DNA from 3 places in the Streptomyces sp. NPDC001880 genome. Region 1 is predicted to be linked to each of the others. Evidence: riboswitches for the same ligand, from Rfam matches in the RefSeq annotation. Region 1 holds a riboswitch; each other region holds the start of a gene.
What was found. A riboswitch is a leader RNA that binds a small molecule or an ion and turns the genes downstream of it on or off. The one in region 1 is predicted to bind cyclic di-AMP.

Region 2: linked by a shared signal. The riboswitch ahead of ACWCQ6_RS19415 (M23 family metallopeptidase) and the one ahead of ACWCQ6_RS23555 (transglycosylase SLT domain-containing protein) in region 1 are both predicted to bind cyclic di-AMP.
Region 3: linked by a shared signal. The riboswitch ahead of ACWCQ6_RS10325 (NlpC/P60 family protein) and the one ahead of ACWCQ6_RS23555 (transglycosylase SLT domain-containing protein) in region 1 are both predicted to bind cyclic di-AMP.

Annotation. Positions count from the first base shown of each region.
Region 1 covers NZ_JBSFET010000048.1:8,631-12,836, reverse strand. Annotated here, with positions in the region: gene ACWCQ6_RS23570 (NAD(+)/NADH kinase) at 1-550, opposite strand, end outside; partial or broken gene ACWCQ6_RS23565 (amino acid permease) at 725-986, opposite strand; gene ACWCQ6_RS23560 (hypothetical protein) at 1,347-1,664, shown strand; gene ACWCQ6_RS23555 (transglycosylase SLT domain-containing protein) at 1,807-2,304, opposite strand; cyclic di-AMP (ydaO/yuaA leader) riboswitch at 2,307-2,495, opposite strand; gene ACWCQ6_RS23550 (ATP-binding cassette domain-containing protein) at 3,101-4,206, shown strand, end outside.
Region 2 covers NZ_JBSFET010000032.1:56,449-60,654, forward strand. Annotated here, with positions in the region: gene ACWCQ6_RS19410 (SGNH/GDSL hydrolase family protein) at 50-895, opposite strand; gene ACWCQ6_RS19415 (M23 family metallopeptidase) at 1,117-2,064, opposite strand; cyclic di-AMP (ydaO/yuaA leader) riboswitch at 2,068-2,224, opposite strand; gene ACWCQ6_RS19420 (alpha-galactosidase) at 2,522-4,206, opposite strand, start outside.
Region 3 covers NZ_JBSFET010000012.1:66,573-70,778, forward strand. Annotated here, with positions in the region: gene ACWCQ6_RS10315 (NlpC/P60 family protein) at 1-47, opposite strand, end outside; gene ACWCQ6_RS10320 (hypothetical protein) at 363-716, shown strand; gene ACWCQ6_RS10325 (NlpC/P60 family protein) at 772-1,929, opposite strand; cyclic di-AMP (ydaO/yuaA leader) riboswitch at 1,928-2,093, opposite strand; gene pcrA (DNA helicase PcrA) at 2,340-4,206, shown strand, end outside.

The DNA.
Region 1 (4,206 bases):
GCTTCTCCACGACGACGTCATTGAGTGCGGTGACGTCCAGTGCCACGCCCCAGCCCTCCGCCGCGGCCTCCTCGTCGAGGGCGATCTGGGGAGGCGGCAGCATGGGGCGCTGTCCGTAGCCCATCAGGGCGTCGATGTCCGGTGGCACTTCGAGTACGCGGGAGGCTCTCATGGTCAGGGTCATGCGCTCCTCGACCTCCGCCCGGCCACGGTGGACGGCGTCGAGCGCCCGGACCACGTCCTCGGCGGGCACCTCGGTGAGGAAACCGACGCGGCCCAGGTCGATCCCGAGGACGGCGCCGTCGTTCTTGGCGGCGATCCTGGCGCCGCGCAGGAACGTCCCGTCGCCGCCGAGCGTCACGATGAGGTCGGGGTTGCCCGCGACATCGGCCTCCTCGCGTCCGCCGCGTCTGCGTTCGTCGTCGCGCCACACGTCGATGTCCGTGCAAGGGATTCCTTCGCGGGCGCACCAGTCGCGCACGACTCCCGACGCGACGACGGCTTCGGGACGGCCCGTGTGCACGACGACTCCGACCCGCTGGACACTCATTCCGCCACGACTCCCCGTGTTCCGACGACGTCCTCACTCCACTGTGAGGGCATCGAGAGTGTCTTCGCCCGTCGACGGATGCGCTTCACCGACGGGCCGGACACCGAGTGCGGAACACGTCCGGGGAGGGTCAGGGCCACGCGTCCTCCGGAATGCGGACCAGCCGGCGGGTCTCCCGGCGAGCCGCCCCGCCGTGGTCGACACCATGCCGTACTTTCCGCCGGAGCTGGGGATGAGCGTCCCCAGCTCCGAGTAGCAGAAGGCGACCACGATGCAGAGCAGCGAGCCGATGGCGATGGAGGTGTAACGTGCCGAGGCTGGAGAACAGGTCCGGTACGACCACGAAGAGGGGCGAGGCGGGCGTCACGCACGAGAGCGTGAGCAGTGTGCCGCCCAAGACGCCGATGGAACGCTTGAGCTTCTGTGGAGTGGGGCCGGTCGCTGGGGCGAGCGCTGAGCGTGTCGGTCATCGTGCGATTTCCGATCACGTGGTGAGTGGTTTCGGCGCTCCCAGCGCGATATGCAATCCCGACGCGTTCCGCAGGTCAAGAGGCATTTACCTCCGGAATTCGTTGTCCAGATGGCCGAATCCGACGGTTTGGCGTTAACAACGCGTCATGGCCCGGGATCGGGGGGTGCTGCGGGAACCGCAGCCCGGGACGGTGGAAAGTCTCGCCCGTATCCAGCATCCGGAAGACGGGGCGGCCTCCCGCACCGGCGGGGCGCACCGGGCGGCGCGGCCGGGGCGCGGGGCCTGCGGGTCGCGCATCCACGGTGTTGATGCCAGCCTGGAGTCATGGCTTGGGCGTCATGGACGACTTGCGGTGTGTTCTCCGGGCACGGTGGTGTGCTGACGGAGGAGGTCGGTGTCCTGTCCGGGGATCTGACGGTTCACACGACCTGGGCGGATGACACGGCCCAGGTGACTGTGCAGTACAGCGGCGCGATCGACTGGTTCACCATGTCGGGCAGTCCCGTTGTGTGCTGTTCGGAGGAGGAAAGTCGTCGCCTGCACGACATGGTGGTGCAGGCAGTCCGGGCCGGGAAGGCGGCGACCGTTCCCGTAATGCCGCGCTCAGGACGGGCGAAGCCGACGGAGCACACCCCGGAGTGAAGGTCCGGCACGGACGGCCGGGTACACGAGACGCCTGCGCCGCGACGGTCAGGCACTGCGCAGCGCCGCGGCGACCCGGTTCGTTGCCGTCCTGCACCGCGACGGCAACGAACTGGTCGTCCCCGAGGCTGGGTTCCGTACCTCAGTACGCCCCGAAGACGTTGTCGATGGAGCCGTACTTGTGGGCCGCGTAGTTGCACGCCGCGGTGATGTTGGCAACGGGGTCGTAGGCGTCCATCGCCGTACCGGGCACGTGGTAGGCGCGGAAGGTCGGATCGATGACCTGGAGGAGACCCTTGGACGGCGTTCCGGCGGCGGCGTTCGAGTCCCAGTTGTTGATGGCCCGGGGGTTGCCGGAGGACTCGCGCATCACGTTGCGGTGGATGCCGTCGTAGCTGCCGGGGATGCCGTGCTTGGCCATGACGGCCAGCGACTCCTTGATCCAGCCGTCCAGATCGTTGGTGTATGTCGCGGCCTTCGCGGCAGGCGCCGCGGCAGAGACGGACTGCGTCGGCGCCGCCGAGGCGGTGGTGGCGCCGAGCAACGGCATCAGGAGGGCGGCTGCACCCGTTCCCACGGCTATGAAGCCCCGGCTCAGCGAGGTGGAGTTGCGACGACGGTACGTACCCGTTGCGGACATGGTGGATTCCTCTCCGTCGCCTGCGAGGTGAGCTGTCGGGTTCGGGCTGGAGATGCCCGGCCGCGCACGAACGCGGCTTCACCCCGAGCCGTTCCGGATACCGGAATGGCGGCTTACCTGGGTCCCCCGCTCCTGCCGTACACGAGTGGGTCGGATTGCCGGGCGGCGGCAGGATTCGGCGTTCCGTCCGGATTGACGGTGACCGTAGGCGAGAGGAACCGAAAGGGACAAGCCCCCAATTTCCACATGCAATTCACTTACAAGATCGAGTCACCGGAATTGCGGTAATCCACCTCACATCGAGCAGCTGTCCCCCCTTGCGCGGAAAGGGATCCGAATCGCGTGACACGACACCGAGGGGCTCGAACGTGACTCGCGCCACGAATTCACAAAAGGTGCGTTTCGCCTCGCGCCAAAAAATTAACAATTCGCTCAAATCGCCCCTAATGGGGCACGCGTGTCGGCGCGAGTGATTCACGACACCGTCCTTGCCCGGCGCCTGGAGGCATTGCCATCCCTTCCTCCGCGCCGTTACGGTGTGGACGTCCTGTTGTCTCCGATAGAGGTGGACGTTGCGCATCTGAGGTTCGCGAACATCACGCCGTACGGCTCCGCCCGTACGCCCGTCACGCCGTAGCAGTGCTCCGCACTGCCCGTGACCCCGCGTGGATGCGACCTCGGTGCATGAGCCGTCCCTCGATCTCAGGACCGCCGCACCTTCCTCTGCTGCCCGGTCGCCGCGTGGTGCTCGCATACGAAGCCCCCACTCACCACGCTTGCGAATGCGAGGAACACCATGGCGACACCCACCACCCCCGGCGCTTCCCTCACCTGCTCGGCCCTGTCCTTCCGCCTGCCGGACGGCACGACCGTCTTCGACGCGCTCTCGTTCGCCATCGGCCGGGGCCGCGTCGGCCTCGTCGGCACCAACGGCGCGGGCAAGTCCACACTGCTGCGGCTGCTCGCCGGTGAACTCCTGCCCGCCCAGGGTTCGGTGACCGTCGGCGGCAGCCTCGCCCATCTTCCGCAGGACATCACCCTCGACACAACACTGCGGGTGGACCGGGCCCTGGGCATCGCCGAGCGGCGCGAGGCGCTGCGCGCCATCGAGGCCGGGGATGTCGACGAAAAGCACTTCGAGACGATCGGCGACGACTGGGACGTCGAGGAACGGGCCCTGGCGACCCTGGGCCAACTCGGACTCGGGGACATCGAACTGGACCGCACAGTGGGACAGTTGTCCGGCGGCGAGACCGTCCTGCTGCGCCTGGCCGCGCTGCTGCTGGACCGTCCCGACGTGCTGCTCCTGGACGAGCCCACCAACAACCTCGATGTGTTCGCCCGCCGGAGGCTCTACGAGGCCGTCGACTCCTGGCGCTCGGGCGTACTGGTCGTGGTCAGCCACGACCGCGAACTGCTGGAGCGCGTGGACCGCATCGCCGAACTGCGCGCCGGATCGGTGAACTGGTACGGCGGTGGCTGGTCCGCGTACCAGGAAGCCGTGGCCGCCGAACAGGAGGCCGCCGGGCGGACGTTGCGGGCCGCGGAGGCCGATCTGCGGCGCCAGAAACGCGAACTGGAGGAGACCCGGATGAAGCTGGCCCGACGCCAGCGGAACGGGAGGAAGATCGAGGCCGAAGGGGGCCTCCCGAAGATCCTGGCCGGCCGCCGCAAGCGGGCCGCGCAGGAGTCGGCGGGCAAGCTTCGCGGCGTCCACGAGGAGCGGCTCAGCGAGGCGCGCCAGCGCCGCGAGGAGGCCGCGGAGGCCATTCGCGACGATGCCGAGATCCGCGTGAGCCTTCCCCGCACAGCGGTGCCCGCCGGACGCACCGTGCTGACCCTGCACGAGCTGCGCCCCCGGTTCGGGAAGCTGCGCGAGGGCAGCCTCCAGGTACGGGGGCC
Region 2 (4,206 bases), on a different contig from region 1:
CTGGGACTGTTCGTTTGGATCGCGCCGGGCTCGATCCGGACGAGAGACCCTAGAGCGGCAGGAGGTCCGGCCGCTTCGCCTCGACGTGGTCGCCGGAGGATTCGCCGCGCAGCCGCCGGCCGATCCACGGGACCAGGTACTCGCGCGCCCAGTGGATGTCGTCGCGCCGCACTTCGAGGGTGCCGCGCTGCGCCTGCGGGGGCCATTCCTGGTCGGGGTCGGCCGGCACGTCGATGCCGAGGACCTGGGCGGCGCGCAGCGCGACCCTGGTGTGTCCCTCGGGCGACAGATGGAGCCGGTCGTCGTCCCAGGCGCGCCGGTCCTGGACGGAGCGCAGCGACCACAGGTCGAGGACCGGGCAGTCGTAGCGGTCGGCGATGGCCCGCACATGGGCGGTGTACGTGGCGATCTTGCCGCGCAGATGGCGCAGCACGGGAACACCGCGGGTGTCGAAGCCGGTGGTGACCATGACTGTGCCGACCGCCCCGGTCAGCTCGGCGACGGCGCGCTCGAAGCGCTCGGCCACGTCGTCGGGGTCGGTGCCCGGCCGGATGATGTCGTTGCCGCCCGCGCAGAAGCTCACCAGGTCGGGGGCGAGTTCCTTGGCGCGCGGCACCTGCTCCTCGACGATCTGGTCGAGGAGGCGTCCTCGTACGGCGAGATTGGCGTACCTGAAATTGCCGTGCTCGGAGCCCTCGCTGCCCGTCGCCGCTTCGGGGTCCGGGAGCTGGTCCGCGAGAAGTACCGCGAAACGGTCCGCCCAGCCGACGAAGGTCCCGTCCGGGCCGGGGTCGCCGACTCCTTCGGTGAAGCTGTCGCCAATCGCCGCGTACGACTCGATGACGCCCTGTCGGTTGATGACGCCACGTTGATTTTTTCTCGAATCGTCTGCCACAAACGCTCATCCTGCACCGCCGAATGTGACCTACGCGACCGTAATAAGGGGTTGACGGGTGGTGAGATAGACCACCCGGTCAGGTTTTGGCAAAGGAGGAATAAGGCCGACCGGCAATGGGGGCGGCGTCGCCTTCCGATTGCCGGTCGGTGTCAGCCGAAGGGGCGGTGCGCCGCCGCGCACCGCCCCTTCTGTGTTGCTCAGCCGCCCGGCCGTTCGGCTCAGACGTAGATGCCGTGCGAGGCCAGGAAGGCGATCGGGTCGATGTCCGAGCCGTACGCCGGGCCGGTGCGGACCTCGAAGTGCAGGTGCGGGCCGGTGGCGTTGCCGGTGGCTCCGGAGAGGCCGACCTGCTGACCGATGCCCACGCTCTGGCCCACCGAGACGGAGAGGGAGGACAGGTGGCCGTACTGCGAGTAGTGGCCGTCGGCGTGCTTGATGACGACCTGGTTGCCGTACGCGCCGCCCCAGCCCGCGGAGACGACGGTGCCGGAGGTGATGGCCTTCACGCTGGTGCCGGTGGCGACGGGGAAGTCGATGCCGGTGTGGCTGCCACTGGACCAGTTGGAGCCGGAGGCCCGGTAGTTGGTGGTGTGGTTGCCGGGGACCGGGTGGGCGTAGCCGGAGCTGCTGCTCTTGGCGGCCGGGGCGGAGGCCGGGGCCTTGGTCTCCGGGGCGGCGGTCACGGACTTGGACGGGGCGGACTTCTCAGCGGCCGACGCGGCGGCGGAAGGCGCCTTCGACGGGAGGGCGGCGCCGGCGCCGGCGCCGGCGCCGGTGGGCGCGGCGTTGCCGGCCGACTTGGCGCCGAGGGTCAGCTTCATGCCCGGGAAGATCAGGCTCGGGTCCTCGCCGACGACCTGGCGGTTGTCCTGGTACAGCTTCTGCCAGCCGCCCTTGACGTTGTGCTCGGCGGCGATCTTCGACAGGTAGTCGCCGGAGACCACGGAGTACGTCGTGGTGGCGTCCTGCTTCTGGGCGACCGGCTGGGCGTGCGTGGTGACGGCGGCCGACTGCGGGGCGGCGGCCGGGGCGGCCTGCTCCACGGCGTAGGCACCGGTGGCGCCGAGCAGTGGCAGTGCGACGATGGCGCCGCCGGCGCTGACGGCGGCGACGCCACGGGCAACGGGACCGATCTTCGGACGGCGGTGCTTACCCGAAATGGGCATGACGTTCTTCCTCTCCGGCGCCTGCGAGGTGAGCTGTCGGGTTCGGGCTGGAGATGCCCGGCCGCGCTGAGCGCGACTTCACCCCGAGCCGGCCGGATATCTCCGGTCGGCGGCTTACCTGGTTCCCCCGCTCCTGCCACGCGATGAGTGGATACGAATTCCAGGCGGCGGCAGGATTAGGCGGTCCGCCCGGATTGACGGTGACCGTAAGCGAGTCCGGACGGCGAGAACAAGCCTCGGGTTCCATTCCGGATTCCACGCCGAGGAAATCGGCGTGGAATTCCGGTCACACTCCGTGGATTACGGATCTTGACTTTCCGCACGGCACACGGAATACCCGACTCCCCTGTCGCCACACACCGTCACGGATATGATCCCGCTCACGAGGCAGCGACCATCTCCCGTACAACCGGACGAAGTTAAGGCAAAAGACCGCATTACGGATATGCCCGTTTTGTCACCCTCTCCGCAGGCGCAGCACCCGCGCGTCGAGGTCTCCCCGAAGTCCGGTGTCCAGCCCCTGGTGCAGGAGTACCGAACCGTGGTGCACCGCCCCCGTGTCCAGGCAGGCGTAGGTCGCCGCGGGGTCGAGCCCGCGCAGCCGCAGGGCCGGGGGCCGCTCCCCGTACCGCTGCTTCTCCAGCCACATCAGGACCACGGCCTCCTCACCGTGGACGTACTGCACCGCGCTGAGCCCGCCGCGCGGCTCACGCAGCCGGTACAGCGCGCCGTGCTGCACGACCGGCCGGATCTCCTTGTAGAGCTCCACCCAGGTCCGCGCCTCGGCCAGCTCCTCCTCGCTCCATTCGGTGAGGTCCCCGCCGACCCCGAGCACACCGGCCATGGCGCTCACGAAACGGAAGCGCAGCGAGCTGACCCTGCCGTTGAGCTGCTCGTTCGGGCTGTCGGTGACCCAGGCGGCCATCACCCGGGCCGGATGGATGTGCCCGAAACCCTCCTGGATGGCGAGACGGTCGAGCGGGTCGGTGTTGTCGGAGGTCCACACCTGGTCCGTACGGGACAGGATCCCCAGGTCGATCCGGCCGCCACCGCCCGAGCAGGACTCGAACGCGACTGCGGGATGTGCGGCCCTGAGCCGGTCGATCAGCGCGTACAGGGCATCCACATGCTCGATCCAGAGCTTCTGCGGGTACTCCTCGCCCGGCCAGCCCGCATCGGTGAAGCAGCGGTTGAAATCCCACTTCACATAGTCGACGGGCGTATTGGAGAGCAGCGTGTCCAGCTGCTCCCAGAGATATTCCCGGACATCGGGACGGGCCAGATTGAGCACCAGCTGGTTGCGGTACTCCGTCCGCGCCCGCTCGGGAAAGTGCTGCACCCAGTCGGGGTGCGCGCGGTAGAGATCGCTGTCGGCATTGACCATTTCCGGCTCGACCCAGATTCCGAACTGCATGCCGAGCCCGTGCACTTCGTCGGCGAGCGGCTTCAGCCCGCCGGGGAAGCGGTCCGGATTCGGCGTCCAGTCGCCGAGCCCGGCCCGGTCGCTGGTCCGCTGCCCGAACCACGCGTCATCCACCACGAACAGCTCGACACCCATCGCGGCGGCGCGCTCGGCGAGGACGCGCTGCTGGTCCAGCGAGATGTCGAAGCCCGTCGCCTCCCAGGAGTTGTAGAGCACCGGCCGCGCCTTCTCCGCGTCCGGGATCACATGGGCCAGCTGCCAGGCGTGCCAGGCGCGGCTCGCCCCGCCGAACCCCTGGCCGCTCCACAGCCCGGCGAACACGGGTGTGGTGTACGACTCCCCCGGCGCGAGCCGCAGCAGTCCGGAGTCGTCGTAGCCGGCGCCGCCGGTGATCTGTACGAGCCCGTCGGGCAGCCGCTGCACGGAGATCCGCCACGAGCCGGACCAGCCGAGCGCACAGCCGTACACCTCGCCGCTCTCCTCGGTCGCCGTGCCGTCGGCATCCAGGGCGACCCAGGGCAGGTACTGGTGGCCGGTATGTCCGCGCCGACTGGAGACGACACTCTCGCCGTGGATCAGCTCCGCCCGCGCCAGCCGCGACTCCGCCGCCCAGCGCCCGTGCAGCCGGCTGAGCCGCCAGCCGTCGCGGGCCGGGAGCGACCAGGTGGCCGCGTCGGCGCGCAGCAGTTCCAGCGGCGGGCCGTCCGGTCCGGCATGGG
Region 3 (4,206 bases), on a different contig from region 1:
GCAGGGCCGGTGTACGGGCGCTGCTTGGGTTTTCGATGCGCTGCCACGAGGGCGTGCGTCCTTCCTGACGACTGCCCGTCGGGGGCTACCGACGGGCCCGCCGAAACTCTCGGCGGGGCGACCGGTGCGCCGCCCGCGTACGGAGCAGCGGTGAAGCCGGTCACCCTGGTCAGGGACGCTAAACCCGGGGCACGGGCAGGAGTCGTAATGACGCTTATTGTCTGAATTTGGCGTGGCATTGCCGTCGAGTGATCGGAAAAATTGCGCCAGAGTCAGGCAATTGGTACAGGTGTGAGTGAAGTGAACAGTAAGGTGTACCTGCCTGCCGAGTGGTGATATGGCCGGGGCTAGGCTGCGGCCTCATGGACGTACTCATTCATGTCTTCGTCGCCCTGCACATCATCGGCATCGCCGCCCTGCTGGGCGGATTCCTGACCCAGATGAAGGCGATGGGCGCGGGCACGGCCCGGTTCGTCCCGGCGATGCTGCACGGCGCGCTGACCATGCTGGTCACCGGTGTCGCACTGGTCGGGCTGAACGAGGCCGACGGCAACCACGTGAACAACATCAAGATCGGCGTCAAGCTGCTGATCCTGGTCGTCATCCTCGCCCTCGTCTACATCAAGCGGGACGAGGAGAAGGTCGACAAGGGCGCCTTCGCGGCGGTGGGCGGACTGACGATGCTCAACATCTTCATCGCCACGCTCTGGACCTGATCCCGCCCGCGCAGCGCTGCCCCGGCACCGGGGCAGCGCTGCGCGTGGAGGCCCGCTACGCCGGCCGCACGCTGCCGTAGATCGGCATGTAGTAGATCGACTCCTCGCGCACGTTCGCCCCGGGCTTCGGGGCGTGGATCATCATCCCGTCACCCTTGTAGATGCCGACGTGGCTGATGTCGTCGTAGAAGAAGACCAGGTCCCCCGGCCGCAGGTCCGCCGTGGCGACCCGGGTGCCGATCTCGACCTGGTCCCATGTGGTCCGCGGTATGTCCACGCCCGCCGCCTTCCACGCGGCCTGGGTGAGCCCGGAGCAGTCGTACGAAGCGGGGCCCGTCGCGCCCCAGACGTACGGCTTGCCGATCTGGGCCCTGGCGAAGGCGAGGACCTTCTCCGCCTTGGTGGTGGCACTGCTGTCCGAGCCGGACCCGGTGCCCGTCCCCGTACCGCTGCCGCCTCCCGACTCCTTCGCGGCCTCCTCGGCCTTGCGGTCCGCCTCGGCCTTGGCGGCGGCCTGCTGCTTCGCCAGCTCCTCGGCCTTGCGCCTGGCCTCGGCCTCCTTCTCCCGCTCGATCGCCGCGAGCCGCGCCTTCTCCTCGGCGGTCAGCTTCGACAGCAGCGTGCGCGCCTCGCCCAGCTTCTTCTGGACGTTCTGCTTGCTGGTGCGCAGCGTGTTCTGCGTCGTCGTCAGCGTCTCCAGGCTCCGCACCGCTTCGGCGCGCTTCTTCGACGCCTTGGCCTGCTCCGTACGGAAGTCCGTGATCGCCTGCTGCTGCCGGCTGGTCATCCGGTCCATCAACTGGCTCTGGTCGAAGTACGACTGCGGGTCGTCGGCCAGGAAGAACGTGGCGCTCGGCGTGATGGAGCCGCTGCGGTACTGCGCGGCCGCGTAGGCGCCGAGCGTCCTGCGCGCCTCGTTGAGCTTGTCGGCGCGTTCGGCGACATCGTCCAGCAGGGCGTCGACCTTGGCGCGCTGGGCGGCGGAGGCCTCCTTCGCCTGGTTGTACTGCTGGGTCGCGGTGCCCGCCTGCCGGTAGAGCTCGTCGACCTGCTTCTGTACGTCCTCGACGCCGGGCTTCGGGTCGGGGGCGGCCATGGCGCTCTGCGTGGAGAGCAGGGTCACGGACGCCAGTGCCGCGGTGGTGAGCCCGACGGCCGGCGCGGTGGTGCGCACCCGGGTGCGCGGCTTGCGATGCGATGCCAAGACCGGCATCTCCTTCCGTGGACCGCCTACCGGGTTAGCTGTCGGGCTCGGGCGGAACGGAAGGCTGCCCTACGGTCCGAGTGGGGGATAAGGACCGATTCACCCCGGTGCTGCGTGTGGGTCCCCGGTTCCGAACTCCCGTGGGGGCAGCCCGGATTCGGCGGGGGCGCCCGCTCGGCGTGGTTCGCCTCAAGGGGGTACGGGCCGCCCGGTCGAGCACGCTAGCCAACCCGCGGTGCTGCTGTGAAGGTTGATGTTCGATATGCCCGATACGTTTTCGTGACCTTGTCGGGGTGGGTGGTGAGGGCCCGGAATCCCTTACGGATCGTAGTGGCGCCCCTCCGTCGCGTGTCCGTCGCGGTGCGCGGTTCGCCGTGCGGCCTCCGGGTGTCGCCGGGGCGGCCTAGACTCGACAAGCGATGAGCAGCCTCTTTGACGACAGCTTCCTGGCCGGCCTCCAGCAATCGGAGGAAGAGCCCCCGCCGCCCCCCGAGGACTCCGCGCCCGAAGAGGTGCCGGAGGACCTTTTCGCGGGCGTGTTCGACGGGCCCCCGCCGCCCCGGGACGCCTACTACCGCGACGGCGCGCACCGCCCCGTCATCGACTCCGCGGCGCTCCTCGACGGGCTGAACACCGAGCAGCGCGCCGCCGTGGTCCACGCGGGCTCCCCGCTGCTCATCGTCGCCGGAGCCGGCTCGGGCAAGACCCGGGTGCTGACCCACCGGATCGCCCACCTCCTCGCGGAGCGCGGGGTGCACCCCGGCCAGATCCTGGCGATCACCTTCACCAACAAGGCCGCGGGCGAGATGAAGGAGCGCGTCGAGCAGCTCGTCGGACCGCGCGCCAACGCCATGTGGGTCATGACCTTCCACAGCGCGTGCGTACGCATCCTGCGCCGCGAGTCGAAGAAGCTCGGCTTCACCTCGTCGTTCTCCATCTACGACGCCGCCGACTCCAAGCGGCTGATGGCCCTGGTCTGCCGCGATCTCGACCTCGACCCGAAGCGCTTCCCGCCGAAGTCGTTCACGGCCAAGGTCTCCAACCTCAAGAACGAACTGATCGACGAGGAGACCTTCGCCGGCCAGGCGGCGGACGGCTTCGAGAAGACCCTCGCCCAGGCCTACGCGATGTACCAGTCCCGGCTGCGCGAGGCCAACGCGCTGGACTTCGACGACATCATCATGACGACGGTCCACCTGCTCCAGGCGTTCCCGGACGTCGCCGAGCACTACCGCCGCCGCTTCCGCCACGTCCTGGTTGACGAGTACCAGGACACCAACCACGCCCAGTACACCCTCGTACGCGAGCTGGTCGGCCCGGCGGGCGAGGGCGACGCCCCGGCCGAGCTGTGCGTCGTGGGTGACGCGGACCAGTCGATCTACGCCTTCCGCGGCGCGACCATCCGCAACATCCTCCAGTTCGAGGAGGACTACCCGAACGCGACGACGATCCTCCTGGAGCAGAACTACCGCTCCACGCAGACGATCCTGTCCGCCGCCAACGCGGTCATCGAGCGCAACGAGAGCCGCCGTCCCAAGAACCTCTGGACGAACGCCGGCACGGGCGCCCGGATCACCGGCTACGTCGCCGACACCGAGCACGACGAGGCGCAGTTCGTCGCCGACGAGATCGACCGGCTGACCGACGCGGGCGACGCCAGGGCCGGCGACGTCGCGATCTTCTACCGCACGAACGCGCAGTCCCGTGTCTTCGAAGAGATCTTCATCCGCGTCGGCCTGCCCTACAAGGTCGTCGGCGGCGTGCGTTTCTACGAGCGCAAGGAGGTCCGGGACATCCTGGCCTACCTGCGCGTCCTCGCCAATCCGGAGGACACCGTCCCGCTGCGCCGCATCCTCAACGTGCCCAAGCGCGGCATCGGCGAGCGCGCCGAGGCGATGATCGACGCGCTGTCCCTGCGCGAGAAGATCACCTTTCCGCAGGCGCTGCGCCGGGTCGACGAGGCGTACGGCATGGCGGCCCGGTCGGCCAACGCCGTCAAGCGGTTCAACACGCTGATGGAGGAGCTGCGCACGATCGTCGAGTCGGGCGCGGGCCCGGCGGTGGTCCTGGAGGCCGTCCTGGAGCGCACCGGCTACCTCGCCGAACTGCAGGCCTCCACCGACCCGCAGGACGAGACCCGGATCGAGAACCTCCAGGAACTGGCAGCCGTGGCCCTCGAATTCGAGCAGGAGCGCGGAGCGGCCGACGAGACGGGCACGGCCGCGGGCACGGGCACACTCGCCGAGTTCCTGGAGAAGGTCGCGCTCGTCGCCGACTCCGACCAGA